One region of the Terrabacter sp. C0L_2 genome, then DNA from elsewhere that is predicted to be linked to it. Evidence: predicted binding sites of a transcription regulator. Region 1 holds the regulator's gene; each other region holds the start of a gene.
The links. The regulator LexA, encoded in region 1, represses DNA repair genes until DNA is damaged. The targets are predictions, from matches to a motif close to TCGAACANNTGTTCGA.

Region 1 (7,230 bases):
CGGCCGAGCCCAACGAGGGACACCGCGTCGTCACCGACCTGCAGCGCGCCGGCTACGTCGGGCCCATCATCACGCAGAACGTCGACGGCCTCCACCAGGCCTCCGGGGCCACCGACGTCATCGAGCTGCACGGGTCGCTCGACCGAGCCGTCTGCCTCACATGCGGCGAGTACACGACGCGAGTCGGCCTGCACGAGAGGATGACCGAGGCCAACCCCGGCTTCATGGAGCGCTTCGCCGAGGCCGCGCAGTCGGTGGGTTCGCAGTGGGGAGAGCAGGTTCGGCCCGACGGTGACATCGTGCTCGCGGACTCGCTCGTCGCGTCCTTCCACGCTCCGCGCTGTCTCGTGTGCGGCAACGACACGGTCAAGCCCGACGTCGTCTTCTTCGGTGAGTCGGTGCCGAAAGCCGTGGTGGAGCAGTGCTTCTCGCTCGTCGAGGGGGCTGGCGCCGTGCTCGTGCTCGGGTCGTCGCTGTCGGTCATGAGCGGCTACCGCTTCGTCCGGCGCGCGCACCAGCGGGACGTGCCCGTCGCCATCGTCACGCGGTCGGCGACCCGGGGCGATGCCGAGGCGACGCTGCGCCTGCATGCGCCGCTCGGTCCGACGCTCGAGGACCTGCGCGGCGCTCTCGGCCACTGACCGGCGGCCGGGCTGCCCTGTCGCCGAGGACTACTCGGCCACGGACCGGGCCGACCGGGCCTCGGCGCCATCGATGGCGCGCAGGTCCCACAGCTCCTTCGTCTGCACGCCCCAGTAGGTGCAGAACAGGACGATGATGATGACCTCGGAGATGAGCACGAGGTGGTCGAAGCCGTTCACCGTCAGGGCCGCGAGGACCGTCACGCCGAGGGCCACGGCGAGGGCCACCGCGATGGCGATGTAGATGCGTTTGTAGACGGCGGCCTCGTCGGCGCCGCGGTGCCGGTCCTCGGCGCGGGCGGCGCTCAGCACCATGACGGCGATGACTCCCGCCACCATCGTGCCCGCTGCGACGCCGTGGCTCAGGGCGATGAACCGGTCGCGCAGCACGAGGAAGAGGACGAGCTCGCCCAGCAGGACCGCGCCGCAGACGACCATGGCCACGACCGACCTCGCAGTCGGTCGTTCGGCCGGGTCACGCGTCATCGCGCCGCGCTTGAGCCAGGCGGTCACCCCGGCCGCGAGGACCGCCACGACGATGAGGGACCAGACGTTGTTGCGCACGGCCGCCGCGATCTCGGCCGGCGTCTGGCTGTAGGCGTTGGGCCCGCAGCGGCCGTCGGGCACGGTCGGGACGAGGGCGACGACGAAGGCCATGAGGCCCGAGAAACCCAGCAGCACGTCCTCCTCGGGGGAGTGACCCTTGTAGGCGATGAGGCTGGCGCCCAGGGCGCACAGCGACCCGACGAAGACGGCGCGCGCGGGCGTGTAGTAGTACGCACTGATCGACCCGAGCCAGCACGAGTGGCCCGTCTCCCACCACCACTGGTAGCCGACGGAGAGCAGCAGCATGAGCAGCAGCGCGATCATCGCCCCACGCAGGTAGCGGTAGGTGAGGACGACGTCCCGCGTGCGCGACGAGGTCACCGGTCCGGGCCTCAGATGCGGCGCAGGACCGCGGTGACCTTGCCGAGGATCGTGGCGTGGTCACCGTCGATGGGGGAGAAGTCGTCGTTGTGCGGCATGAGCCACACGTGGCCGTCCTTGCGCTTGAACGTCTTGACGGTCGCCTCGTTATCGAGCATGGCCGCGACGACGTCGCCGTTGTCGGCGTGCTGCTGCTGGCGCACGACGACCCAGTCGCCGTCGCAGATCGCCGCGCCGACCATCGAGTCGCCGTTGACCTTGAGCAGGAAGAGGTCGCCCTCGCCGACGAGCTGCTTGGGCAGGGGGAAGACGTCCTCGACGACCTCCTCTGCCGTGATCGGCACGCCTGCCGCGATCTGTCCGAGGACGGGGACGTAGGAGGCCTGCGGGCGCGCGTCACCCGAGTCCGTCTCGGTGTCGTACTGGTCGCCCCGGGGCCGCGGCGGCGTGGCGTCGCCGGCGCGGTAGCCGAGCTCCTCCGCCTTGGCGTCGGGGGAGACGACCTCGAGGGCGCGTGGCCGGTTGGGGTCGCGTCGCAGGTAGCCCTTGGCGACGAGCGCGTTGAGCTGGTGGGAGACGCTCGACGGGCTGGCCAGGCCGACCGCGTCACCGATCTCCCGCATGCTCGGCGGGTAGCCGCGGCGGTCGACGGAGTTGCGGATGACCTCGAGCACCCGCCGCTGGCGGACGGTCAGGCCGTCGCCGGTCTCGCGATCGGGAAGCTCGGTCACGCCCATGGTGTCCCCTTCGTCGGGTCTTCGAGGCCCCGCCGGCCCGTGGAGTGACGCTGGTGAGGGGCCAGTGTCAGTGGTGGCTGGTGAGGTCTGTGGTGTGAGGAAAGACTACGGAGTTCGAACACAGTTGCCAAACACCTGTTCGATGCGTGTCTCGACTTCATCGAACATACGTGCTACAACTCGTACAGACGTTCTATCGAACATGTGTTCGCAAGTTCAGGAGCAAGGGGAGGTCACCATGAGCGCCATCGTCCTCGAGGCCGTTCGCCAGCAGCACACCGAAGGGCCCGACGGGTCCCGGTCGACCCGCCGACCCCGGCTCGTCCTCGTGCCCACCGGAGCCGAGGCGGTCCGGGAGGCGCGGGCGGTGCGGGCCACCCAGCCGCCCCTGAGGCTGACCCGGTTCGGCCGCCTCGTCGTGTCCCTGCTCGTCGCCGGGGTCGTCTCGGTCCTCGGTGTCGGCCTGGCGGGTCAGCTCGCGTCCGCCTCCGGTGAGCCGCGCACGGTGACGGTTCAGTCGGGCCAGACCCTCTCCGGGATCGCCGCCCGTGAGCTGCCCGAGCTCGCCGTCGCCGACGGGGTTGTCGAGCTCCAGCTCGCCAACAGCCTGAGCACCGCGGCGATCCACGCGGGACAGCAGCTCGTCATCCCCGCACGCTGACCTGACGTGCCCCTCGGGGCCGATCGCGTATGCCGTGTCCCGGCCGCGCGTCGACCGCCCCCACCCGATCTGCCGCGTTGGCTCCACCTTCAGCGGCTGGCGCGAGCGGCGCTTCGACCCCGTCGCTCCTGCCCGGACGCCGCACCCCTCATCGGGGTGCGGCGTTCTGCTGTTCCCGGCGCCCTTGCGGCGCAGCCGATCCCGTCCGGTCGACACCGCCGATGGTCGTCTGCAGTCATCCGCACGCATGGGCGGCCGACCCTGTGGATGACGCGCACGACCTCACCGGCCGCGACCTAGCGTTGCTGTCCTCGGGAAGGAGCACAGCATGCGTTACGACGTGGACACGACCGCACTGCGCGAGGACGTCCTCTCCATCGAGGAGGTCCTGCTGAAGGTGCGAGGCCTCGGGATCGCGGAGGAGCTGAGACCGATCGCCGCAGCGATGCCCGGCGGCCGGTGCGGTCCGGGGCTGCACCAGGTCGCTGCGGCCTGGGAGGCGCGGCTGGCTGCGACCCGCGGGGACCTGCAGGAGCTCGGGCGCGGGCTGGCCGTCGCGGCGGACACCTACGACGCCGTCGAACAGTCGGCACGGCTGGGCGTCCACGCCTCCTTCGGGGTCCGGTCGTGAGCGTCGCGGGTGCTCCTCTGATGTCCGTCCGCGACATCCGCTCAAGCCGGCCCCAGTCCCTGGCAGCCGTCAGCAGGGGCCTCGAGGGTCGCCGTCAGCGGGTCCTAGGCCTGGCTGAGCTCGTGCTGTGGCGCCGATCGGCGACCTCCCGTTGGTCGGGCGCGGCGTCCTCGGCTGCGGCAGACCGCTACGGGACCGTGGTCGCCGGCCTCGGGCAGCTGGCCGCGAGCATCGCGGTCGCCGGTCACGCCGTCGGGCACGCCGCCGGTCGCATGCAGTCGGCGATCGACCTCGTGGTCCGGGCCGACAGGCGGGCGGCCGAGGAAGGGGCGTGGGTCGACGACGACGGGCAGCTCCTCCTCCCTGTGCGTGCCTCGCTGGGTGACCCCGCCCTGGAGGCGCACCGCGCCCGGCTCGACGAGCTGCTGCGCGCCGAGGTCCACTCCTGCCTCCTGCAGGCGCGCCGGGTCGCGTCCCAGAGCGACGACGACCTGTTCCGGGCCCTGCTCTCGTCGGCCCGCGGGGCGACCTCGTCGTCCGGGGCCGGTGCCCGGGCCGCGGGAACGGTCACGCTGCCGGCGGCGCCGCCGACCGCCTCGGCCGCCGGTGGCGTCGGTGCCCAGGTGTTCGCGTCGGCCGCCTGGTGGCGATCGTTGACCGACGAGGAGCGCCGCGCCGTCCTACGCGACCGACCCGAGTGGGTGGGCTCCCGCGACGGTGTCCCCGCAGCCGCGCGCCACGAGGCCAACCTCGTGCTGCTCGGGCGGGCCGAGGGGGCCGCGCGGGCGCGCCTCGACCGGTCGTTGGCCGGCGGATGGGTCGGCAGCCAGCCGGAGCGTGAGCTCGCAGAGCAGCAGGTCGCCGCCCTCCAGGCCATCCGCGAGGTCCTGGCTCGTCGCGACGGAGGGCCGCGGCGCCTCCTGCTCGTCGACACCACGAGCCTCCACGTCAGGGCCGCGGTCGCGGTCGGGGACGTCGACCGTGCCGAGCACGTCGTGACCTTCGTCGGCGGCCTGTCCACCATGGTCGGCACCGACCTGGCCCGCTACGACGACACCTTCGTGCGCATGCGCTCCGCGGCTCGGGCGGTCGCCTCGGGGCAGGACGTCGCGATCGTGACGTGGATGGGCTACGACGCGCCGCAGGTGCGCGAGATCACCACCTCGATCGACCGCAACGTCCTCAACGGCAAGCTGGCCCGCGAGAACGCCGGTGCCCTCGCCGACTTCTCGACAGGCATCGAGGCGGCCCGCGACCGGCCGGCCCACCAGACGGTGTGGGCGCACTCCTACGGCGGCACGCTCGCGGGCTTCGCGTCCCTGCGCACGAGCGCCGTCGACGACGTCGCGGTGTTCGGCGCGCCCGGACTGCCGTTCTCCGACGTGTCGCGCACGGCGCTCAAGCCGGGCTCCCTCAACGTGCTCGGGGCCATCGGCGACGACGTCTTCGACTACGGCTGGCGCGTGCACGGCACCTCGCCGGCCGAGGTCGCCGGCGCCACCCGGCTCTCGACGTTCGCGCTCAAGCAGGCCGGGACCGGCTGCAACCACTTCCTGCGGTCACGCACGGACTTCGTCGACGTGGGGCGCACCTCGAGCGGTCACTCCGACTATCTTCGTGCGGGCACGGACAGCGCGCACAACCTTGCTGTCATCGCCGCCGGCCGACCGGACCTCCGGGTGCTCCAGGGAGCCGACGAGCGGGCCTGCACGACGATCGGTCCGAGTCTCGGCCTGGACCCGCTGCGCGTGCCGGGACTGGTCCCGTGAGATCCGCCCTCAGTCGTCGTGGCCGGTGTCTGGCGCGTCGAGCGTGGCAGGCGGTGGTGCCGGCGCCATCTGCCCCGGCGCGTGTGCCGGCAGCTCGAACCAGACGACGGTCCCCGGACCCTCCGGCGAGCTGATGCCGATCGTTCCGTCGTGCGCCTCGATGATCCGCTTGACGGTCGCCAGGCCGATCCCGCTGCCGTCGACCGAGGTCTCGACGCGGTTGAAGAGCCCGAAGACCCGGTCCCGGTCCGCTGCCGAGATGCCGATCCCGTTGTCGTGCACCGAGAGGCGCCACCTCTCGCCTCGACGCTCGGCGGTGACCTCGACGACGGGCGCGACGTCGGGGCGGGCGTACTTCACCGCGTTGGACACGAGGTTGAGCATGACCGAGTAGAGCTGCTGCTCGTCGGCGGGCAGGGTCGGCAGCTCACCCACCGCGACGCTCGCCGCCCGTGCCTCGAGGGTGGGGGCAAGGTCCTCCAGCACCGAGGCCAGCACGAGCCCCAGGTCGGTGTCGGCCCGGTGGAGCTCGGCCCCGACCTGGGCGTGCGCGAGGATCTGCTCGATCATCCCGGCCATCCGGGTGGCCGACCGGTGGGCCGTGGCAACGAGACGTTCGGACCAAACGTCGCCCGAGACGGCGGGCTGCTGGCCGAGCATCTCGGTGCTCGCCATGATCGCAGTGAGCGGGGTGCGCAGGTCGTGGCTCACCTGACCCGCGAAGACCGACAGCGCCTCGTTGGAGCGGTGCAGCTCGTCCCTCGTCTGCGTCAGGGTGGCGAGGGAGTCCTCCAGCTCACGGGTCCGCAGGCGCAGCTCGAGGACGTCGACGACGCGTTCGGCGATCGCTGTCAGGGCGTCCTCCTGCGCCTCGGCGAGCTCCCGCGGCTGCGAGTCGAAGACGCACAGGCGGCCGATGATGACGCCGTCCGGCGTGGTCAGGGGCGCTGAGGCGTAGAAGCGGACGCTGCCGAGGATGCCTGTCACGAATGGGTTCTCGCTGAAGCGCGTGTCGAGGCTGGCGTCCGGCACCACGACCCGGTCGGTGTGCTCCAGGACTGCGGCGCACATCGAGTCCTCGCGGGCGCAGATGGAAGCGGCGAAGCCGGTCGTGGCGATCTGCTGCTGCTGCGTCGAGGTGATGATGTTGATCGCGGCACGGGGGACGGCGCAGACCTGGGCCGCGATGTCGACGAGCGCCTGGAGCTCGCGTTGCGGCGCGTTGCCCAGGACGTCGTAGCCCGCGAGCGCCTCCTCACGCCGCTGTGCCGGGTCGAGAACGTCCTGCACTGCTGTCCGGAATGTCACGGTAGGAGCCTCCGTCATGAGCGCGCCGCGGGCAAGGACCGCCTCACCCTGTCTCATCCCCGGAGCGGCGACACAGAGTCATACAAGAGATCTTGTGCAATGCCTCGACCCGTCGGAGGCTGGTCGGCATGCCTCGCCGCACCGCTTCCGAGCGCCACGTCGCCACCACTCCCGCCACCGCCGACATCGGGGGCGAGACCGGCAGCGCCCTGCTCGACGTCCTCACCGCCTTTCACCACCCGACCCGACGCTGGCTGTGCGAGCTCCTGGCCGTCGAGGGCCCCGCCACGGTCGGCCGCCTGGCGAGCCGCACGGGTCTCGCCGTGGGGTCGGTGAGTCATCACCTGGGAACGTTGCACCGCTACGGGTTCGTCGAGCCGGCGCCGGACCTGGCTCGGGACACCCGGGAGAGCTGGTGGCGCAGCCGACCGCGCCAGGTGTCCTGGGACGCGACCGACTTCGGCGAGGGGACGGTGGCTCGCCGGATCGCCTCCAGCGCCGAGGCCGAGAACTTCCGTCACCACGTGCGCGCCGTCCAGCGTTGGCTCGCCGAGGG
Region 2 (7,230 bases), 1.1 Mb from region 1:
TGCAACCAGCTGCCGGTGGGGGAGCGCCACCCCTACGGCGGCGACCTCGTCTTCACGGCCTTCTCCGGCTCGCACCAGGACGCCATCAAGAAGGGCTTCGAGGCGATGGCCGCCGAGGCCAAGGAGAAGGGCACGAGCATCGACGACCTCGTCTGGGGAGTGCCCTACCTGCCGATCGACCCGCACGACCTCGGCCGCTCGTACGAGGCCGTCGTGCGTGTCAACAGCCAGTCCGGCAAGGGCGGCGTCGCCTACATCATGAAGACCGAGCACCAGATGGACCTGCCGCGCCGGCTGCAGATCGAGTTCTCCGGTGTCGTCCAGCGCGGCGTCGACCAGGACGGCGGCGAGGTCGCTCCCGCCGAGCTGTGGTCGCGCTTCCAGGACGAGTACCTGCCCGACCCGACGCGCGCCTGGGGCCGGTTCGAGCTCGTCAACGTCGTCACGGACTCGACCGTCGACGGCGCCAGCACCATCGAGGCCACGGTGCGCGACGGCTCCGAGTCCCTGACGATCACCGGGACGGGCAACGGCCCGATCGCCGCCTTCGTCGACGCGCTCTCGACCGTCGAGGGGACGCCCGACGTGCGCGTCCTGGATTACGCCGAGCACGCCCTGTCCGCGGGTGGTGACGCCCGCGCCGCGGCCTACGTCGAGTGCGCGGTCGGCGACCGGGTCCTCTGGGGCGTCGGGGTCGACCCGTCCATCGTCACGGCCTCGATCAAGGCCATCGTCTCGGCGGTCAACCGGGCCGAGCGCGACAGCGTCCCCAAGGCCTGAGCAGACGTCCGATCGGGCGCCCACTTCGGTGGGGTAGCGTCTGGCGCCATGGAGTCCCCGGTCGGTCGAGTGCTACTTCGACTGGCCGGGGTCTCGCTCGTCGCGGTCGCCGTCGTGGGGCTCGTCGCGCCGCGGGCGGTCAACGTCGCGCACCGCTGGCAGGTGGTCGTGCCCGTCACCGTCGCGCTCGTCCTGCTCGCCGCCGCGCTCCGGCTCCCGCGCTGGGCCAAGAGCCGCTGGACGCCGGCCGTCGTGGCTGTCGGCGGGGGCGCGGTGGCCACCGTCATCGGCCTCATGACGCGCTACCACTACGGGTGGGACGCGCGCGTCGTGCTGGACATTGCCCGGGCGCTGCAGGCCGGCCGTCCGCTCAGCCCGGCTGACTACGACTACCTCTCGCTCTACCCCAACAACCTGCCGTTGCTCGCCATAGATCGCATGGGCGCCGCTGTGGCACAGGCGTTCTCGCTCGCGCCGGACGCAATCCTCATCCCGCTGAACGGCATCTGCGTGGCCGCGACGCTGTATGCCGTGCACCTCCTCGTCGTGCAGGTTGCGGGCCGCGGGCCTGCCGTCGTCGCGCAGCTCGTGACGCTGCTGCTCGTCGGCACGAGCCCCTGGCTCGCCGTGCCCTACACCGACTTCTACGCCATGCCGTTCGTCGTGGGGGGAGTGGCCCTCGCCGTCCGGGCGCTGACCCCGCGTCCGCGCACCGGCCGGGCGGTCCTGTGGCTGCTCGCCATCGTGTCGGTGTCGATCGCCTACGCCATCAAGACGACGCCGGTCGTCATCGCCATCGCGGCGGTGCTGACAGCCGTCGTCGCGATGTTCGACCACGACCTCACCCCCGGCAGGCGGGTCGGGGTCATCGTCGCCTGCGCCGCGTCTGCCGTGGCCTTCGTCGCCCTCGGCACCGGGCTCTCGACTGCGGCAGCCACCGTGGCCGGCGTCGACTCCTCGCGCATCGACCCCTCGGTGACACCTCCGGTCCTGTGGTGGGTGGCCCTGGGTGCCGACGAGCAGCGCGCGTCGAGCGGCGTCGTCAACTACGGCGCCTACTCGCGGGACATGGTCGATGCCGTCACCGGCCGCACCCCGGACGAGATGAGGGCGTATGCCGCCGACTTCCTCGGCGACCGATGGGCCGAGCGCGGCCTCGGGGGCACCCTCGCCTTCTACGGCAACAAGGCGGCGTGGAACTGGGGCGACGGGATGTTCTGGGCCTGGGGCGAGGGGCCGGACTCGCTGCCCGGCACCCTCGCGCCGGCGACGGGCGTCACCGGGATCGTCCACGACCTCAACGGCTTCCAGGGCGCCGGCTACCAGCTGCGCGCCGACCTCACCCAGGCACTGTGGCTCGCCGTCCTGCTCGTGGCCGGGCTGGGGCTGCTCCGCGCGCCGTACCGCCGCGAGACCCTGCTCGTCGCTGCGTCCGTGCTCGGCATCGCGGCGTTCACGTTGGTGCTGCAGGGCCGTTCGCGCTACCTGTTCGCGTTCGTCCCCCTCGTCGGGGCGCTGGCCGCGATGGTGCACGCCTCGCTGCCGCGGCTCGGACGCCGCGCGCGCTGAGCCCCGGCACCGAGGCAGCGATCAGTCGATCGAGTCGGCGAGCACCGCGTCGACCGCCGAGAGGGCCGCTGCGTCCCCGTCGCGGACGATCTCGCCCTCTGTCGGGCGGTTCCACAGCCAGCAGTCGATGTCGGCGGCTGACCCGCTGATCTCGGCGGTCGCCGCTGCATCCGGTCCGTCTCTGACGAGGAAGCGCTGCACGTCGATCTCGCGGCCGTTCCAGGTGCCGGTGATCCGCACGGGGGTCACGGTCCACGCGTGCATGGCATCGACGGTGGCGATGGTGACGGGCGTGGAGACCGGGACGTGCGTCAGGTCCGGGTCGGGCTCGTGGCCCCGCATGATGCGCAGCGCCTCGTCGATGCCGTCGGCCGCGAGCCGGCAGTCGATCGGGGTGCGCGCGCCGACGGTGAGCTCGGCGTCGAGCCGGTGGATCAGCGCCTCGTGGGCCTGACGGCGCCGGATGTAGCCGGCACTCTTGTCGTCGGACCACATCCAGAGCGGGGTCTGAGGCGGCAGCGCCGCCAGCTGGCGCTGCAGTCGCTCGCTCGCGCGGTCGAAGAAGGCGAGCAGCCCGGCGCGGTCCGAGGGGCGCTCCTCGCGCGTGTCGTTCATCGCGTCGACCTCGTCCTCGTCGGTGAGCCCGCGCTCGGCGATCTCGCCCCAGAACCACTGCACGCCGCCGAGGTGCCACAGCAGGTCGTCGGCATCCCACTCGGGGCACGAGGGGACGCGCGCGTCAGCGGGTGCGGTCGCGAGGACCTCCCGGAAGCGCGCCGAGTCGGCCGCGAGGTGGTCGAGGAAGGGCAGGGGGCCACCTGAGCGGCTGAACGGCATACGAGAGTCTCCTGTCAGCGAACGCCGGGTACGCGGAACTGCACGGAGATGCGCGGTCCCATCGGCTCGGACGTCTTCGGGACCGCATGGTCCCACGTCCGCTGGCACGAGCCGCCCATCACGACGAGGTCACCATGCCCGAGGGGATAGCGCAAGCTCTTTGCCGTCGAGCCGGGGATGGAGCCACCGTCCCGGGGTCGCAGGGCGAGCGTGCGTGCCGACCCGAGCGAGAGGATGGCGATCATGGTGTCGCTGTCGCGGGACCTGCCGATCCGGTCGCCGTGCCAGGCGACGCTGTCGCGTCCGTCGCGGTAGAGGCACAACCCGGCGGTGACGAAGGGTTCGCCGAGCTCCGGCGCGTAGTGGCGGCTCAGCGCCTCACGGGCCTCGACGAGCATCGGGTGGGGGAGCGTCTCGCCGGCCCCGTAGAACTTCGTCAGCCGGGGCACGTCGACGACCGAGTCGTACATCTGGCGGCGCTCGGCGTGCCACGGCACGTCGCGCAGCAAGGCCGTGAAGAGCTCGTCACCGGCAGCGAGCCAGCCCGGGCGCACGTCGACCCACGCGCCGCGGGTCAGCTGGTGACGGGTCTTCCCCGCGCCGACGTCGCGCAGTGTCATCGCGTCCGTGAGGTCGAGGAGCGAACCCTGGAGAGAGAGGTCCATGACCCCACGATAGCCCACGGAGTCGAACGCGTGTTCGACTGTCGGACTCGATTCCCGTCCCGTAGTCACGCACCGGCGCGTGCGGTGCGGCGGCGGTGGCGCGGAGGGGGAGAATGAGTCCATGCCCCTCTACCGTGACGAGGCGATCGTCCTGCGCACCCACAAGCTGGGCGAGGCCGACCGCATCATCACGATGCTGACGCGCACGCGGGGCCGGGTCCGCGCCGTCGCCAAGGGCGTGCGGCGCACGAAGTCGCGCTTCGGCTCCCGGCTCGAGCCCGGCATGGTCGTCGACGTGCAGTGCTACGAGGGGCGCAACCTCGACACGGTGACACAGGTCGAGACGCTCGCGCCCTATGGCGACGCGATCGCGCGCGACTACACGGCCTACACGTGCGCGACCTCGATGCTCGAGACGGCCCTGCAGCTCACCGAGGAGCACGAGCCGCAGACCCAGCAGTACCTCCTGCTCGCCGGGGCGCTCCGCTCGCTCGCCGAGCGCTCCCACGACCCCGGCCTCGTCCTCGACGCCTACCTGCTGCGTTCGCTGGCCGTCGCCGGCTGGGCGCCGAGCTTCGTCGACTGCGCCAGGTGCGGCGCGCCGGGTCCGCACCGCGCGTTCAACGTGCAGGCCGGTGGCGCCGTCTGTTCCGTATGCCGTCCGCCCGGGTCGAGCGCGCCCGCACCGGAGACCTTCGAGCTGCTCGCCTCACTGCTCACCGGTGACTGGGGCGTCGCCGACGCGAGCGACGAGCGGCACCGGCGCCAGGGCAACGGCATGGTGTCCGCGTTCCTCCAGTGGCACATCGAACGAGGGCTCCGCTCGCTGCGCCTCGTCGAGCGTGCCTGAGCAGCCCCAGACCGCCTGAGCCGCAAGCGAACCCGATCCCGACCGACCGGAGACCCATGTACGCCAAGCCTTTCCCGCACCCGTCCGGCGCGACGGCCCCGGTCATCCCGGCCGAGCTGATGCCCAAGCACGTCGCGATCGTCATGGACGGCAACGGCCGCTGGGCCAACGCCCGAGGTCTGCCTCGGACCAAGGGTCACGAGGCGGGGGAGGCCTCGCTCCTCGACGTCGTCGCCGGCGCCATCGACGTCGGCGTGACCCACCTGTCGGCGTACGCCTTCTCGACGGAGAACTGGCGCCGCTCACCCGACGAGGTCCGCTTCCTCATGGGCTTCAACCGCGACGTCATCCGTCGGCGCCGCGACCAGCTGCACGAGTGGGGAGTCCGCATGCGCTGGGTCGGGCGCGCGCCGCGGCTGTGGCGCTCGGTCATCAAGGAGCTCGAGGTCGCCCAGGAGCTGACCCAGCACAACACCGGGCTCACGCTCTACTTCTGCGTCAACTACGGCGGACGCGCCGAGATCGCGGACGCCGTTCAGCGGATCGCCCACGACGTCAAGGACGGTCGGCTGCGCCCGGGGTCGGTCGACGAGAAGACGATCAAGCGCTACCTCGACGAGCCGACGATGCCGGACGTCGACCTCTTCGTCCGCAGCTCAGGCGAGCAGCGCACGAGCAACTTCCTGCTGTGGCAGTCGGCGTACGCCGAGATGGTCTTCCAGAACCAGCTGTGGCCGGACTACGACCGCCGTGACCTCTGGGCCGCGATCGAGGAGTACGTCGCGCGCGACCGCCGCTACGGCGGCGCGGTCGACACCCCGACCCCCACCCCCTGACGCCACCTGACCCGCCGCTCATCTGCCTGAACAGACCGAACGCCGCGTTCGGTCTCGAACGCGCTGTTGGAGCACGGCTTTCGAGACCGAACGCGGCGTTCGGTTGAGAGGGCGGGGGGCGTCAGGCGTCGGCGGCGGTGCAGTCGGCACAGGTGCCGAAGATCTCGAGGGTGTGCGTGACGCCGGTGTAGCCGTGCTCGCTCGCCACCTTGTCGGCCCACTTCTCGACCGCAGGTCCCTCGACCTCGACGGTGCGACCGCAGCTGCGGCACACGAGGTGGTGGTGGTGGTGCGTCGAGCACGCGCGGTAGACGGCCTCGCCGTCGTCGGTGCGCAGCACGTCGACCGTGCCGGCGTCGACCATCGACTGCAGCGCCCGGTAGACGGTGGCCAGGCCGACCCCGGCACCTGCCTCGCGCAGCCGCGCGTGCACCGTCTGCGCCGACGTGAAGTCGTCGGAGCGCTCGAGCAGCTCGGCGACGGCGGCCTGCTGGCGGGTCGGCTTGCGTGAGGGCGCGGAGGAATTGGTGCCGCTCGTCATGGTCTCGCTCCTGTGGTCGGGCCGGATGTCGGGCCAGTCGTCGGGCCGGATGTCGCGGCGGGTGGGCCGGATGTCGTGCCGGCTGGCTCGGGCACGCCAGCGTGGTGCACGCCGTGCTCGTCGTAGTGCCCCTCGTGGGCGGCGTGCAGGTGCCCGTCGTGGACGTAGTCGACGTGGTCCCCGTGGGTGACGGCGGGGTGGCCGCACTCGGCGCCGTGCTCGTGCGGGTGCGTCTCGGCGACGTCGTGCCTCCTGCCGCCGACCCTCGCCATGACGCCGGTGACGACCGCGGTGACGACGAAGAGCGCCACAGCGAGCAGCACGATGGTGCCGCCCGACGGCGTGTCCAGCGGGTACGACAGTGCGACGCCGCCGACCGAGGAGACGAGGCCGAAGGCGATCGCCCACCGCAGCCCTCCGCTGAAGGACTTCGCGACGAGCTGGCTCGCAGCGTTGGGCACGATCATGAGCGCGCTGATGAGGAGCAGCCCGACCACCCGCATCGCGACGACCACGGTGGTCGCGGTGAGCACGGCCAGCACGATGTTGAGCGGCAGCACCGGCAGGCCGACGGCGCGGGCGTACTCCTCGTCGTTGGCCACCGCGAAGAGGCGCGGGCGCAGGGCCCAGGTGGTGAGGGAGATGAGCAGCGCCAGACCCGCGAAGACATAGAGGTCGGTGCGCTGGGTCGTGAGGATCGACCCGAAGAGGTACTTCATGAGGTTCGCCGGCGTGCCGCTGGAGGACTTGCTGATGATGACGACGCCGCCGGCGATGCCGCCGTAGAAGATGACGGCCAGGGCGACGTCGCCGTTGGTGCGGCCCCGGGCGCGGAGCAGCTCGATGACGACGGCGGCGATGACCGCGGCCACGAGCGCGGTCAGCACCGGCGCGGTGCCGGAGACGAGACCGATCGCGACGCCGGCCAGGGCCACGTGGCCCATGCCGTCGCCGATGAGCGAGAGCCGTCGCTGGACGAGGAAGATCCCGACCATCGGTGCGACGGTGCCCACGAGCAGGGCGGCGATGAGCGCCCGCTGCATGAAGTCGACGGAGAGCAGGTCGATCACGGTCGTCTCCTGTCGTTCGGGGTGGCGTCGAGCGGGCCCTGCGCCAGCGAGGCGCGATGGCTGAGCTCGAGGTCGTGGTGGT
Region 3 (7,230 bases), 860 kb from region 1:
GATGACCCCGAGCTCGTCCTCGAGCCGGTCGCTGACGGCGACGAGCTCGCTCTCGGTGCGGCCCGGGTAGCGGGCCGGGATGGACTCGCGGCAGCGGCGTGCGAGGACGCGGTGCGGGTTGGTGCCGGGCCGGATGCCGAGCACCCCCGGCTCGGGCAGGTGCACCGAGCCGATGCCGAGGTCGGCCCGTGGGTCCTGGACGCACTCGGCGGCGAGCGCCGTGGTGCGGGCGAGCAGCTCGCGCGCCTGCTCGCGGGCGAGCGCCCCACCGCCGACGAGACCGGGTCCGGAGACCTGGACGACGTCGAGGGCGAGCGCGTGCATGAGGGGCGTCGGTGACAGGTGCCCGGCCGTCGTGACGCGGTCGAGGTGGCGCGCGTCGAGGGCGACGAGCCGGCGGGCGGCGTCGAGGACGTCGACGATGGCGGCGTCCTGCGGGTCGGTGTGGCGCACCGCTGCCGTGATGACGCTCGGCACGCCGACCTCGCGGGCGAGCGCGAGCATGCGGGCTGCCTGGCCGAGGCTGCCGGGCTGGTGCTCGGGACCGCCGTGGCACACGACCTCTACGACGACGGCGCCGCGCGGGAGCAGGGCCACCCAGCGCTCGAGGGCCGACCGCGCACGGTCGCGCCTCTTGGCGAGCACCGCGCGACCGACGTCGGAGTCGGGACCGAGGAGCACGACGAGACGGGAGGGCCTACCGTCCGCCACCGATGGCGTATGCCGTCCGCCGGGCTCGATGCGTCGACCGGCCGCCGCCGTGGGCGACGTGGTGGGCGACGTGGTGGGCGACGTGGTGGGCGACGTGGTGGGCGACGTGGTGGGCGACGTGGTGGGCGAGGTGGCGGGCGAGGGCGTGGGAGACGTCGCGAACGCGCCGGCGTGCTCGGCGACGAGGCTCGCGGTCGTGACGGGGTTGCCGCGTTCGCCGCGCAGGTGTGTCGCGGTGACGAGGCGGCAGAGCGCCGCCCATCCCTCGCCCGGAGCGAGACCGGTGCTGCTGCCGCGGGCCAACACGGTGACGCGAGGCAGTCGTGGGTCGACGAGCGCGCCACCGCGGACCGGGGTGCGGACAGGCCGGTGGCGCTCGGGCTGCTCGGGCCCGACGGCGAGGTCGACCCCGAGGATCGGGGCGACGTCGTGCTCCATGCAGGCACGGACGAACTTGACCGCCCCGTAGAGGCCGTCGCGGTCGGTCAGGGCGAGAGCGGGCTGCCCGAACGCGGCCGCGCGCTCGACGAGCTGGTGGGGTTTGGCCGTGCCGTAGCGCATGGAGTAGCCGGAGGCGACGTGCAGGTGCACGAAGCTCTCGGCCGTGCCGCCGACAGCGCCGGCAGCGCCGGCCGCGCCGGCCGCGCCGGCCGCGCCGGCCGCACGGCTCGGCGCGCTGGTGAGGCGACTCGCGAAGGAGCCGGTCGTGCTGGCCGTCGTGCTGGCCGTCGTGCTGGCCGTCGTCGTGGTGGGAGTCGTCATGCTGGGTGTTGTCATGCTCGTCGTCACCCTCCGGTCGCCCGGCCCCTCGAGACGGGCGTGATCGACTGCGGCAGCGGGACCGTCAGGGGGATCCCGAGCAGGTCCTGGACGATCTCCAGGAACATCTCGGCCTGGCGCAGCAGGTCGTCGGCCTCGCGCGCGCTGAGGTGGCCGCCGCGGTCGATGACCGACTGGTGGGCCGAGCAGGCGGCGAAGAAGGCGGCCCACTCCCCCAGCTCGGGCGCGACGCCGGGCAGCACCTGCCAGACGCTGCGGGGCCGCGCTCGTGGGGTCGGGGCGGTGCGGGCCGCGACGATGGCTGCCGCGGCGCGCAGGGCACCGAGGTGGGCGTCGCGGTAGCGCTCGGACGCCTCGCTGGTGCGGCAGGCGGACTCGAGCGTCGTGCGGGCCCGTTCGAGCAGGTCGAGCACGGCGACCGAGATGGGTGGGCGGCGCAAGTGGGCGGTGGTCACGGTGGTCTCCTCTTCTTCCGGACGTGTTGACGGGTGGTCTCAGTCGGCGACCCGGACGAGCGACCAGTGGTCGCCGCGCGGGAGCTCGTCGTGGGCGAGGTCGTAGACCCCGGGGGCGAACGACCAGCCCGGGCTCGCCTCGACCCGCCAGACGTGCTGCTCGCTCGCGGCGGCGACGAGCGTCTCGCCGGGACGCACCTGCGCCTCGTCGGCGTCGAGCGCGTCGCGCCACCACGCCCGTCGTTCGCGCCAATGCGCGAGGACGCCGCGCACGACGTAGAGACGACCACGCCAGATGAAGGCCTCGGGCGACACCCCGGAAGCCTCGCCTCCTGGAGGCTGCCGGGACACCCCGGACTGCTCCTGCTCCCGCACTCTCACCTGCACGGAGTCACTGAACCTGCGCACCACGACACGTCTCCCTCGGACCCGTCGAGGCCGGACATCACGACCCGAACCACCCGCGCCCCACACGAGCGGTCCGACAACCAACCGACGACTGAACTGACATCTTTATTCGAACACCTGTTCGATACGACAACCCTAACCCCCGCCGCCGACACCGTGTCAAGAACGGCGTGGACGCGCCCGGAACCCCGGCGAGACGACCCTGGGAGCCGCTCCGCGCGACGCGGCTCCACGGGCAGGGCCAACCCGCACGGTCCACGCACATGGCACGAAACGGGCGGATCTGAGTACGTGTGCTCAGGTCCGCCCGTCGCCCCCACCGGCAGGGTGGAGCCGCGGGTTCGGTCCGCGAACGGAGGGGTGCAGGGGTCCCGTCCGCTCACGGATCGGGCCCGTTCCGCTGTCCGCCCACTGTCCGCCCACTGTCCGCCGCACCCGCAGCGCGCCCCGTTGCGCGACCTCCGGGAATGCGGGAGCGTCAGGGACGTTGGACCTGTGCTCGGCCGTCCGGCCCGGCAGCAGACGCACCGGCGCACCCGCCGGCGCACGACCGAAGGAGTGTCGTGGGCGCCGAGCTCATCCCCATGGCCTTCACCACCGGGTGGGGCAGCGGAATCAACGCGTATGCGGTCGTGCTCGTCCTCGGGCTCGCCGACAAGATCTTCAACCTCAGCCAGATCCCCAACGCCCTGGCGCGCACCGACGTGCTCATCGGCGCCGGCATCCTCTTCGCGGTCGAGATGCTCGCCGACAAGATCCCCTACGTCGACTCCGTCTGGGACTCGGTGCACACGGTCGTCAGGCCGGCGGTCGGGGCCACCATCGGCTACCTCATCGGCCACGACACGGCCAGCCTCGACGCGGCGATCGGCGCCGCGACCGGTGGCGTCACCGCCCTCATCTCGCACGGCATCAAGGCCGGCCTGCGCGCGGCCGTCAACACCTCCCCCGAGCCGGCGAGCAACGTCCTCGTCAGCACCACCGAGGACGTCACGGTCACCGGTGTCACGGCCCTGGCCATCGCCCACCCGTGGTGGGCTGCGGCGATCGCGCTGGTCCTGCTCCTGCTCGGGGCGTTCCTCGTCTACAAGGTGGCCGGCCGCATCCGCCGCTACAAGCGCCGCTACGACGCGTGGGGCGAACGCGTGGGCATCGCCGTGCCGTCCGGACGCCGAGGGCAGGACGCGCCGACCGGGCCGCCTCCACCGCCGCTCACACCTCCGTCGCCACCCCGAGCCGACGAACGGCTCGAGCAACCCTTCGACCAGGAGACCTGACGCCCTCGGCCTGACCGGGCTCACAGGTCGACCCCGGTCTCACAGGACCTCCCCACCCCGACGAGGGGGTCGGCACAGGGCCGCCACCGACGGTGGACACAGCTGGCACGAGGCCAGCCCATCGAAGGAGTGGAACGCATGAAGCACAAGACCATCGCGCTGGCCGGGGCCGGCATCGTGGCCGCGTCGGCGCTCGCGCTCGGCGGGGCAGCCCTCGCGAGCGCGGACGAGACGGGCAGCACCGGCACCGCGACGAGCGGCGCCTACGGACAGGTCGGAGAGCGTGCCGGGGCCCGGGCATGAACGGCAACGGCAACACCGACCCGAGCAAGCCCATGCGCTCGGACGAGAAGCTGCTCACGGGCGACACCGCAGCCAAGGTGACGGCGGCCGCCAAGGCCAAGGAGCCGACGGCGACGATCGAGCGCGTCGAGACCGACTCGGACGGCGTCTACGAGGCCCACATGGTGCGGGCCGACGGCACCCGCATCACCGTGCAGGTGGACGCGTCCTTCACCGTCACGGCGGTCCAGGAGGGCGGCCCCGGCGGGTCGGGCGGGCCCGGCGGCCGGGGTGGCGACCACGACGGCGACGGCCCGCAGGGGCAGCCGGGCCAGTCGGGCCAGCAGTCCCAGCAAGGCGAGGTGCCCGCGTCCCCGAACGGCACGGCGACGACCACGCCCTCGAGCACCTGAGCAGCGCGCCTGAGCACCTGAGCAGCGCGCCTGAGCACCTGAGCAGCCCAGGCACGCAACACCCGACCGGACGGCCGGCCCTTCCCTGGGGGCCGGTCGTCCTCGGCTCTCACCCTGCCTCGGGTCAGAGGTTGCCGAAGACCTCGAGCGTCGCCGACGAGCGGTTCATCGTGATGAAGTGGATGCCCGGTGCGCCCTCGTCGAGCAGGCGTCGCGAGGACTCCGTCGCGATGGCCATCCCCTCGGCGCGCACGCCGGCGGCGTCGTCGCCGTGGCGCTCGAGGCGCTCGGTGACCGACGTCGGCATCGGCTGGCCGGCGAGCTGGGCCATGCGCACCACCTGACGGGCGTTGGTGATCGGCATGATCGCCGGGACCACCGGCAGCCGGGAGCCGCGTCGCGCCAGCTCGTCGCGCAGCCGGAGGTAGTTGTCGACGTCGAAGACCATCTGCGTGATGGCGAACTCCGCGCCCGCGCGCTCCTTGCGCACGAGGGTCTCGGCGTCCTCGCTGATGTCGCCCGACTCGGGGTGACCGTCGGGGAAGGCCGCGACGCCCACGGTGAAGTCACCGAGGCTGCGCACGAGGGAGACCAGCTCGTCGGCGTGGTCGAGGCCCTCGGGGTGGGCGACCCACGGCTGCCCGAGGCCGCCCTGCGGGTCACCGCGCAGGGCCAGGATGTTGCGGACCCCGGCGGCGGCATACGACCCGACGATGCCGCGCAGCTCGGCGACGGAGTGGCCGACGCACGTCAGGTGCGCCATCGGCGTCAGCGACGTCTCCTCGAGCACCCGCTGGGTCAGGCGCACCGTGCGGTCGCGGGTGCCTCCCCCGGCGCCGTAGGTGATCGACACGAAGCTCGGGGACACCTTCTCGAGACGGCGGATGGCGTCCCAGAGCTGCGCCTCGGACGCGTCGTCCTTGGGCGGGAAGAACTCGAAGCTGAAGGTCGGGGTGTCGGCCTCGATCATCGCCGGGATGGACCGCGTGAACCGCTCCGCCCGCGCCATCGAGGATGCCGTGCCGTGTGCCATGCCGCACACCCTAGGCCGAGCGCGTCCACGGTGCGTGGGCTGTTCACGGGGCGGCCGGCGCGCCGCGTAGGCTGACCACGATTCCCGCGACTCGATGGAGGACCCCGTGCAGACCCCCACCGACCTCGACGTGCTGCGCCGTCGGGTGCAGCAGGCGATCGACGGGCAGATCGCCGGGGCCACGCAGTCGCTGGCCGCCATCGGCGAGGAGACCGCTCCGCTCGTGTCGGCCGTGTCCGGCCTGCTGACCGGCGGCAAGGGCCTGCGCGCCGGCTTCCTCTACTGGGGCTACCGCGCCGCCGGCGGCGCCGACTCCGACGCGCTCGTGCGCCTCGCGGCGAGCATGGAGTTCTTCCAGGGCGCGGCGCTGCTCCACGACGACGTCATGGACCGCAGCGACATCCGACGCGGTATGCCGTCCGCGCACCGTGCCGTCGCCTCGCTGCACCAGCAGCGTGGCTGGGCGGGCGACGCCGACCGGTTCGGCGAGGGCACCGCGATCCTCGCCGGTGACCTGTGCCTGACCTGGTGCGACGAGCTGTATGCCACGTGCGGGCTGCCCGGCGAGGAGCTCGCCCGCGGTCGTCAGCTCTTCGACTCCATGCGCACGCAGCTGATGGGCGGCCAGTTCCTCGACCTGCTCGAGTCGGCCCGCGGCTGGGACGGCCTCGATCTCGAGGCCCGGATCGCCTCGGCTCGCAAGGTGATCCGCTTCAAGAGCGCGAAGTACACCATCGAGCACCCGCTGCTGATCGGCGCCCTCGTCGGTGGCGCGCCCGACGGCTCGCTCGCGCCGCTCTCCGACTACGGACTCGCGCTCGGCGAGGCGTTCCAGCTGCGCGACGACCTGCTCGGCGTCTTCGGCGACCCCGAGGCCACCGGCAAGCCCGCGGGTGACGACCTGCGCGAGGGCAAGCGCACCGTCCTCGTCGCCCACGCGCTCGACGCGGCGTCCGACGCGCAGCGCGAGGTCGTCGAGAGCCTCCTGGGCCGTGACGACCTCGACCTCGGCGGCGTCGAGTCGATCCGTCAGGTGCTCGTCGACACGGGCGCCGTCGAGCGCGTCGAGAGCCTCATCACGGTGCTGGCCGACGAGTCCGTCCGGGCCGTCGACCGGGCGCGCGCGACCGGCTCCTACGACGCGTCGGCGCTCGACGTGCTCGAGGCGCTCGTGGCGGTCTCGACGGCCCGCCGGTCCTGACGGCCGCGCCACACGGCATACGCGGGGGGGTGCCGGCGTCACCTCAGAGGGCGAGCTCCTGCGCACGGCGGCGGACCTCGGTCTTGAAGCCGGCGAGCATCGCGTCGATGGGCGCGCCCTCGACGGGCAGCGTCGCGTCAGGGGTGTGGAGCCACTCGATGATCTCCTCGTCGTCCATGCCCCCGTCGGCGAGGACGGTGAAGGTGCCTCGCAGCTCGGGGCGCGGGCCGGCCTCGTCGAGGAACTTCGCGGGGATCGCGGTGACCCGGCGCTCGCCGATGCGGGCAGCCAGGACCTCGCGGTCGGCGATGAACTGACGCACGCGCGACAGGGGCGCGCCGATCCGCTCGGCGGCGTCGGGCACGGTCAGCCACTCCCCGACGAGGGACTCGAGGTCGCGGCTGGTGGACTCGTCGGACTGAGGTGCAGGGGTCTCGCTCACGGGGCAAGAGTCTGCCACCGTCGGCGCGCTCCCCGTGCACCCGGCGGGGCGAGGCCGAGCGAGCTGGGTCCGGAGCACGAATTACACTGGTGTATTTAAACTTTAGTGCTCAATTGTGCGCTATCGTCACAGGCGCCACTCCGTTCACAAAAGCCCCACGAGCACGAAGAGCACCTTGCACGACCCTGCACCACCGCACACCTCCCGCAGGTCTCTGCGGGAGGCGGA
Region 4 (7,230 bases), 580 kb from region 1:
CACCTGCACGAGCCCGTCACCCCGAGCATCAGCGTGCTGGCCCTCATGGCGGCCGAGGGGCCGATCGTGGCGACCTTCCACACCTCGATGCTGCGGTCGCGGACGATGCAGACGGCCTACCCCATCATCCGGCCGAGCCTCGAGAAGATCTCGGGCCGCATCGCCGTGAGCGAGGACGCCCGCCGCACCGTCACGACCCACGTCGGCGGCGACGCCGTCGTCATCCCCAACGGCGTCTACGTCGACCGGTTCGCCGAGGCCCCGCGCCGCTCGGCGTGGATCGGCACCCCTGCCTCGCCCACCATCGCGTTCCTCGGCCGGATGGGCGAGCCGCGCAAGGGGCTGCCGGTCCTCGCCGCCGCCTTGCCCGAGGTGCTGCGCTCGGTGCCCGGCCTCAGGGTCCTCGTGGCCGGACCCGGCGACCCGGAGGAGGTGACCGAGGGCTGGCCGCCGGAGGTCGCCGCCGCGTGCGAGTTCCTCGGGTCGGTCTCCGACGACGACAAGGCCTCGCTCCTGGCGTCGGTCGACGTCTACGTCGCGCCCAACACCGGGGGCGAGAGCTTCGGCATCATCCTCATCGAGGCGATGAGCGCCGGTGCCTGCGTGCTCGCCAGCGACCTCTCGGCGTTCTCCCGCGTCCTCGACGGCGGCACGGCGGGCGCCATGTTCGCCAACGAGGACCCGCACGACCTGGCGCGCACGCTCGTCGACCTGCTCCGCCGCCCGGACAGGCGGGCCGAGCTCGCAGAGGCCGGTCAGCGCCGTGCCCGCCTGTTCGACTGGTCGGTCGTGGCCGACGAGATCCTCGCCGTCTACGAGACGGTCATCGAGGGACGCGCGGCCGCCGACTGGCAGCCGCAGGGTCGCTGGAACCGGTTCCTGCGCGGGGGTGCCCGATGAGCGAGATCCTCTCGTGGGTCTTCGCGGTCCTCTTCGTCCTCGTCGTCATCGCCTGGTACCTCTCCTACACCGCCGCCCGGCTCGACCGCCTGCACGTGCGGCTGAGCGGCACGCTCGCCGCACTCGACGCGCGGCTCGTGCGCCGGGCCGAGGCGGCCGTCGAGCTCGCGAACAGCGGGCTGCTCGACGGTGCGACCTCGCTCATCCTGGCCAACGCCGCGGCCGAGTCCCTCGAGGCGCCGTCGGAGCACGGCGAGGCCCGTGAGCTGGCCGAGAACGACCTGACCGACGCCCTCGACCTCGCGCTCACCCCCGAGACCGTCAGCTCGCTGCGCTCCACCGCGCTGGGTGAGGACGTGCTCGCGCGCCTGTCGTCGGCGTGCCTGCGGGTCCAGCTCGCCCGGCGCTTCCACAACGACGCGGTGACCGACGTGCGCCGCGTGCGCCGCAAGTGGACGATCCGGCTCTTCCACCTGGCCGGCTACACGCCGCTGCCGCACACCGTCGAGTTCAACGACGAGTCGCCCGAGCACCTCACCGTCGCCTGACGCGTATCACAGCAGGTCGCCGCCGACCGGACCCGGTCGTGCGCGGTCCAGGGCCCGGTCGTGGGCGGCGCTCTCGTGGGCCTACGCTTTGAGGCAACCCCAACACCCAGATCACGGGAAAGCAGGACATCGTGAGCACCACCCCGACCACGGGCAGCACGCCCGCGGCTGACCAGCAGGCAGCGGGCTCCACCGGCACGACGCGCGTCAAGCGCGGCATGGCCGAGATGCTCAAGGGCGGCGTCATCATGGACGTCGTCACGGCCGAGCAGGCCAAGATCGCCGAGGACGCCGGCGCCGTCGCCGTCATGGCACTCGAGCGGGTCCCCGCCGACATCCGCGCCCAGGGCGGCGTGTCGCGGATGAGCGACCCCGACATGATCGACAGCATCATCGAGGCCGTCTCGATCCCCGTCATGGCCAAGGCCCGCATCGGCCACTTCGTCGAGGCCCAGGTGCTGCAGAGCCTCGGCGTCGACTACATCGACGAGTCCGAGGTGCTGACCCCGGCCGACTACGCCAACCACATCGACAAGTGGCAGTTCACGGTGCCCTTCGTCTGCGGCGCGACCAACCTCGGCGAAGCCCTGCGCCGCATCACCGAGGGCGCGGCGATGATCCGCTCCAAGGGCGAGGCCGGCACGGGTGACGTCTCCAACGCGACGACGCACATGCGCACGCTGCGCGCCGAGATCAACCGCCTGCGCTCGATGAGCCCCGACGAGCTCTACGTCGCGGCCAAGGAGCTCCAGGCCCCCTACGAGCTCGTCAAGGAGGTCGCCGAGGCCGGCAAGCTGCCCGTCGTGCTCTTCACGGCCGGTGGCATCGCCACCCCCGCCGACGCCGCCATGATGATGCAGCTCGGCGCCGAGGGCGTCTTCGTCGGCTCCGGCATCTTCAAGTCGGGCAACCCGGCCCAGCGCGCCGAGGCCATCGTCAAGGCGACGACCTTCCACGACGACCCCGACGTCATCGCCAAGGTCTCCCGCGGCCTCGGCGAGGCGATGGTCGGCATCAACGTCGACGAGATCCCGCAGCCGCACCGGCTCGCCGAGCGCGGTTGGTGACCTCCGGCCACCCAGCCACCCGCTGACGTATGCCGTCGTGCCCACCGGGCGCGGCGGCATACGCACGTCCGTCCCTCCTGGGTGGGGTGGGCGCTGGCACAGGCGAAGCGACAACGTCGACGTGCTGGTGGGGCGGCACTGCGCCGACTGCCACCGGGATCGATCAGCGGATGATCCTGCGTCCGTTGTGGTGATCACCCCACCGGACGCAGGACCATCCGCCGCACGACGTGTCAGGTGACGGCGCCGCGCTCGGCGAACTCCGGGCGCTCGAACTCGCGTCCGTCGAGAACCTCCTTGACGTGCACGGCTGCCCGCACCGCGTCGACGTGCGTGACGTAGAGCGGTGCGAAGCCGAGCCGGATGATGTCGGGCTCGCGGAAGTCGCCGATGACGCCGCGGGCGATGAGCGCCTGGACGACGGCGAAGGCCTGCGGGTGACGCAGCGAGACCTGCGACCCGCGCCGCTCGGGGTCGCGCGGCGTGGCGAGGGGCAGGTCCACGCCGAGGGTGTCGAGCGCCTCGATGAAGGTGCCCGTCACCGACAGGGACGCCGCACGCACGTCGGCGGGGGAGTAGCCGTCGTATGCCGTGAGCGCCGCCTCGAGGGCGAGCACCGACAGCAGGGGCGGGGTGCCCACCCGGGCGCGGGTGATGCCGGGCGCCGGCTCGTAGTCGGGTCGCATCTCGAAGGGGTGGGCGTGACCCTGCCAGCCGGTCAGCGGCTGGTCGAAGTCGTCCTGGTGGCGGGTCGCGACGTAGAGGAACGCCGGGGCGCCGGGGCCGCCGTTGAGGTACTTGTAGCCACAGCCGATCGCCAGGTCCGCACCTCCCGCGTCGAGGTCGACCTCGATGACCCCCGCGGAGTGGCACAGGTCCCAGCACGCGAGCGCGCCGACCGCGTGGGCGGCCTCGGTGACGGCGCGCAGGTCCCACAGCTCGCCCGTGCGGTAGTCGACGCTCGAGTAGGACGCGAGGGCCAGGGCGTCGCCGACCTCGGCGATCGCCGCGACCGCGTCTCGCGGGTGCACCCGGCGCACCTCCAGGCCGGCGAGCGCGGCGGCGGACTCGGTCATGTAGAGGTCGGTCGGGAACGAGTCGGGGTCGGTGAGCACCACGGTGCGACCCGGCCGCAGGCGTCCCGCGCCGATGACGGCCTTGAAGAGGTTGACGGACGTCGAGTCGGTGACGACGACCTGGCCCGGTGCGGCACCGACGAGCCGCCCCACGATGTCGCCGACGCGGGTCTGCGCGCCCCACCAGTCGGCCTCGTTCCACGACCGGATCAGCCGCTCGCCCCACTGTCGGTGCATCACGTCGTCGACGACCGCGGGCACGGCCTTCGGCAGCGCACCGAGCGAGTTGCCGTCGAGGTAGATGACGTCGTCGGGGAGGGAGAAGAGCTCTCGCGCGTCGCGCAGGGGTGAGGCGTCGTCGGACTCCGCAGCGCGGGCGATCAGGTCGTCATGGGTGTGCACCGTCGTCATGGGCGCAACGTATCCGTTCGGGTCCCGCCGACGTCAGGGCCGGTCCCGCTGCCGTCTCGTATGCCAGACGCTCCCGGTGCGCCGACCCGTGGCCGTGACCTCGACGCCGGCGCTCTAGGCTTGGCCGGTGAGCACGACCACGACCACCGGTACGCCCCCGAGTCCCGCCCCGCCGCCGCAGGCCGACGACCCGACGGGCGGCGTCAGCGACACCGGCGACGCCGGTGGGCGACCCCGGATCGGGGTCCTCGCTGTCCAGGGCGACGTGCGCGAGCACCTCGCGGCACTGACCGCCCTCGGGGCCGAGACCGTCACGGTCCGCCGCCCGGCAGAGGTCGAGCAGGTCGACGGCCTCGTGATCCCCGGCGGCGAGTCGACGGTGATGGACAAGCTCGTCCGCGCCTTCGACCTGCGCGAGCCGCTCGTGCGCCGGATCTCCGAGGGGCTGCCGGTCTACGGCTCGTGCGCCGGCATGATCATGCTCGCCGACCGCATCGCCGACGGCCGGCCCGACCAGCAGACCCTCGGCGGGCTCGACATCACGGTGCGACGCAACGCCTTCGGCCGACAGGTCGACTCCTTCGAGCAGGACCTCGACTACGCGTGGAGCGATGCGACGCCGCCGGCTTCGACCGGCACCGTGCACGCCGTCTTCATCCGCGCACCGTGGGTCGAGCAGGCCGGTCCGGACGTCCAGGTGCTCGCCCGCGTGAGCGAGGGCGCGGCCGCCGGTAGGATCGTCGCGGTCCGGCAGGGCAACCTCATGGCCACGTCCTTCCACCCTGAGGTGGGGGCCGATCGCCGGATCCACGCCGAGTTCGTCTCGATCGTCAGAGCGCACCGACTCCAGCAGTCGGGTGCACGCCAGTCACCGGAACGCGAGGACACTGCATGAGCGGCCACTCCAAATGGGCCACCACGAAGCACCAGAAGGCGGCCAAGGACGCCAAGCGCGGCAAGCTCTTCGCCAAGCTCATCAAGAACATCGAGGTCGCGGCCCGCCAGGGCGGCGCCGACCCCGCGGGCAACCCGACGCTCTACGACGCCATCCAGAAGGCGAAGAAGACCTCGGTCCCCAACGACAACATCGACCGCGCGGTCAAGCGCGCATCGGGTGCCGAGGCGGGCGCGGCCGACTGGCAGACGATCATGTACGAGGGCTACGCCCCCAACGGCGTCGCCGTGCTCATCGAGTGCCTCACCGACAACCGCAACCGTGCCGCCGCCGAGGTGCGCACGGCCCTGACCCGCAACGGCGGCCAGCTCGCCGACCCGGGCTCGGTGTCCTACGTCTTCAACCGCAAGGGTGTCGTCACTGTCCTCAAGGACGCCGGCTCCGAGGACGACATCCTCGAGGTCGTGCTCGAGGCGGGGGCCGAGGAGGTCAACGACAACGGCGACACGTGGGAGATCATCTCCGAGGCCACCGACTTCGTCGCGGTTCGCAAGGCCATCCAGGACGCCGGCATCGACTACGAGTCGGCCGAGGCGTCGTTCGTCCCGAACCTGCAGGTCCCGCTCGACCTCGACGGTGCGCGCAAGATGATCCGCGTCATCGAGGCGCTCGAGGACAGCGACGACGTGCAGAACGTCTTCGCCAACGGCGACATCCCCGACGACGTGCTCGCGCAGCTCGACGAGGACGAGGACTGAGCCACACCAGACGGCACCAGCCGCAGCACGGGAGGCACGCCGGGACCGGCGTGCCTCCCGTGCTTTCGGGGGAGCGCGGCTAGCGTTGTCCCGAACACCTGTTCGGATCGTCCGCCCCGCCCACAGACCTGGAGGTATGCCGTGCGCGTCCTCGCGGTCGACCCCGGGCTCACGCGGTGCGGCGTAGGCGTCGTCGACGGCGTCCCGGGTCGCAAGCTCTCCCTCGTCGAGGTGGGCGTCATCCGCACCCCGTCCACCGACCCCACGCCGCGACGCCTCGTGGTGGTCGAGGACGAGATGCGCCAGTGGTTCGCCCGGCACCGTCCCGAGGCCGTCGCCATCGAGCGGGTCTTCGCCGACACCAACGTCTCCACCGTCATGGGCACCGCGCAGGTCACGGGGATCGTCATGATCATCGCCGAGCGGCTCGGCCTGCCGGTCACCCTGCACACCCCGACCGAGGTCAAGGCCGCGGTCAGCGGCAGCGGTCGGGCCGACAAGGCGCAGGTCACCACGATGGTGACCCGGCTGCTCGGACTCGACACGCCACCCAAGCCCGCCGACGCCGCCGACGCGCTCGCGCTCGCGATCTGCCACGTGTGGCGCGGGGGTACCCAGAGCCGTCTCGAGGAGGCACGGCTCGAGGTGCTCGCGCGCACCGGCAACCGGGGGAGCGGCATACCCCGGCGTGTGCCCCCGGGTGCGGCGCCACCCGTGCAGCGGCTCCGTGCCGCCTCCACCCAGCCCGGCGACGCCGCCCGGACCACCCGACCGCTACCCCCGCACCCTGGAGCCCAGCCCCGATGATCGCCTCGCTCTCCGGCACCGTCCTCAAGGTCGGCCTCGACTCCGTCGTCGTCGGCGTCGGCGGGGTCGGCATGCTCGTCCACACCACCCCCGCCACGGCGACGTCCGTGCGGCTGGGGCAGCCCACCGAGCTCGCCACGAGCCTCGTCGTGCGCGAGGACTCCCTGACGCTCTACGGCTTCGCCACCGACGACGAGAAGCACGTCTTCGAGACGGTCCAGACCGTCTCGGGCGTCGGTCCGCGGCTCGCCCTCGCGGTGCTCGCGGTGCACTCTCCCGACGCGGTGCGCGTGGCCCTGGGCACGGGCGACCTCGTCGCGCTGACCAAGGTGCCCGGCATCGGCAAGAAGGGCGCCGAGCGCATGGTCCTCGAGCTCAAGGACAAGCTCGGCGCGCTGCCGGGCTCGGCCGGCCATTCCGAGGCGGTGCACCTCGACACCGGCGAGGCCTGGCGCGAGCAGGTCCGGGAGGCGCTCGTCGGCCTCGGGTGGACCGCTCGTCAGGCCGACGACGCCCTCGACAAGGTCGCGCCACTCGCGGCCGACGGCGCCGGGGTGTCCGCGCTGCTGCGCGCGGCCCTGCAGGAGCTCGGCCGATGAGCGTCGACCGCTCGTGGGAGCTCGAGCAGGCCCCGGACGTCTGGGACGACGGCTCCTTCGACGCGACGGCCCGCATCGTCGACGCCGCCGGCGACACCGACGAGCGGCAGGTCGAGGCGGCCCTGCGCCCCAAGCGGCTTGAGGACTTCCCGGGCCAGACGCGCGTGCG

Region 2: U5C87_RS18050 (alpha-ketoglutarate-dependent dioxygenase AlkB) is a predicted target of LexA. The motif match lies at 3,874-3,889, and genes of this name have one in related genera.
Region 3: U5C87_RS16475 (DUF6504 family protein) is a predicted target of LexA. The motif match lies at 2,464-2,479, and genes of this name have one in related genera.
Region 4: ruvC (crossover junction endodeoxyribonuclease RuvC) is a predicted target of LexA. The motif match lies at 5,746-5,761, and genes of this name have one in related genera.

What each region holds. Positions count from the first base shown of each region.
Region 1 covers NZ_CP143557.1:2,723,633-2,730,862, forward strand. Annotated here, with positions in the region: gene U5C87_RS12505 (Sir2 family NAD-dependent protein deacetylase) at 1-641, shown strand, start outside; gene U5C87_RS12510 (hypothetical protein) at 672-1,568, opposite strand; gene lexA (transcriptional repressor LexA) at 1,580-2,305, opposite strand; gene U5C87_RS12520 (LysM peptidoglycan-binding domain-containing protein) at 2,544-2,966, shown strand; gene U5C87_RS12525 (hypothetical protein) at 3,295-3,597, shown strand; gene U5C87_RS12530 (alpha/beta hydrolase) at 3,618-5,366, shown strand; gene U5C87_RS12535 (sensor histidine kinase) at 5,376-6,674, opposite strand; gene U5C87_RS12540 (ArsR/SmtB family transcription factor) at 6,803-7,230, shown strand, end outside.
Region 2 covers NZ_CP143557.1:3,869,021-3,876,250, reverse strand. Annotated here, with positions in the region: gene leuA (2-isopropylmalate synthase) at 1-780, shown strand, start outside; gene U5C87_RS18060 (hypothetical protein) at 829-2,349, shown strand; gene U5C87_RS18055 (maleylpyruvate isomerase family mycothiol-dependent enzyme) at 2,371-3,186, opposite strand; gene U5C87_RS18050 (alpha-ketoglutarate-dependent dioxygenase AlkB) at 3,201-3,851, opposite strand; gene recO (DNA repair protein RecO) at 3,973-4,701, shown strand; gene U5C87_RS18040 (isoprenyl transferase) at 4,758-5,537, shown strand; gene U5C87_RS18035 (Fur family transcriptional regulator) at 5,659-6,078, opposite strand; gene U5C87_RS18030 (metal ABC transporter permease) at 6,075-7,148, opposite strand; gene U5C87_RS18025 (metal ABC transporter ATP-binding protein) at 7,145-7,230, opposite strand, start outside.
Region 3 covers NZ_CP143557.1:3,580,550-3,587,779, forward strand. Annotated here, with positions in the region: gene U5C87_RS16465 (DNA polymerase III subunit alpha) at 1-1,272, opposite strand, end outside; gene U5C87_RS16470 (SAV_6107 family HEPN domain-containing protein) at 1,497-1,946, opposite strand; gene U5C87_RS16475 (DUF6504 family protein) at 1,986-2,420, opposite strand; gene U5C87_RS16480 (DUF4126 domain-containing protein) at 2,918-3,631, shown strand; gene U5C87_RS16485 (hypothetical protein) at 3,770-3,934, shown strand; gene U5C87_RS16490 (hypothetical protein) at 3,931-4,326, shown strand; gene metF (methylenetetrahydrofolate reductase [NAD(P)H]) at 4,451-5,359, opposite strand; gene U5C87_RS16500 (polyprenyl synthetase family protein) at 5,454-6,560, shown strand; gene U5C87_RS16505 (Rv2175c family DNA-binding protein) at 6,604-7,002, opposite strand.
Region 4 covers NZ_CP143557.1:3,303,359-3,310,588, reverse strand. Annotated here, with positions in the region: gene U5C87_RS15115 (glycosyltransferase family 4 protein) at 1-900, shown strand, start outside; gene U5C87_RS15110 (hypothetical protein) at 897-1,448, shown strand; gene pdxS (pyridoxal 5'-phosphate synthase lyase subunit PdxS) at 1,667-2,515, shown strand; gene kynU (kynureninase) at 2,749-4,002, opposite strand; gene pdxT (pyridoxal 5'-phosphate synthase glutaminase subunit PdxT) at 4,241-4,897, shown strand; gene U5C87_RS15090 (YebC/PmpR family DNA-binding transcriptional regulator) at 4,894-5,655, shown strand; gene ruvC (crossover junction endodeoxyribonuclease RuvC) at 5,797-6,462, shown strand; gene ruvA (Holliday junction branch migration protein RuvA) at 6,459-7,061, shown strand; gene ruvB (Holliday junction branch migration DNA helicase RuvB) at 7,058-7,230, shown strand, end outside.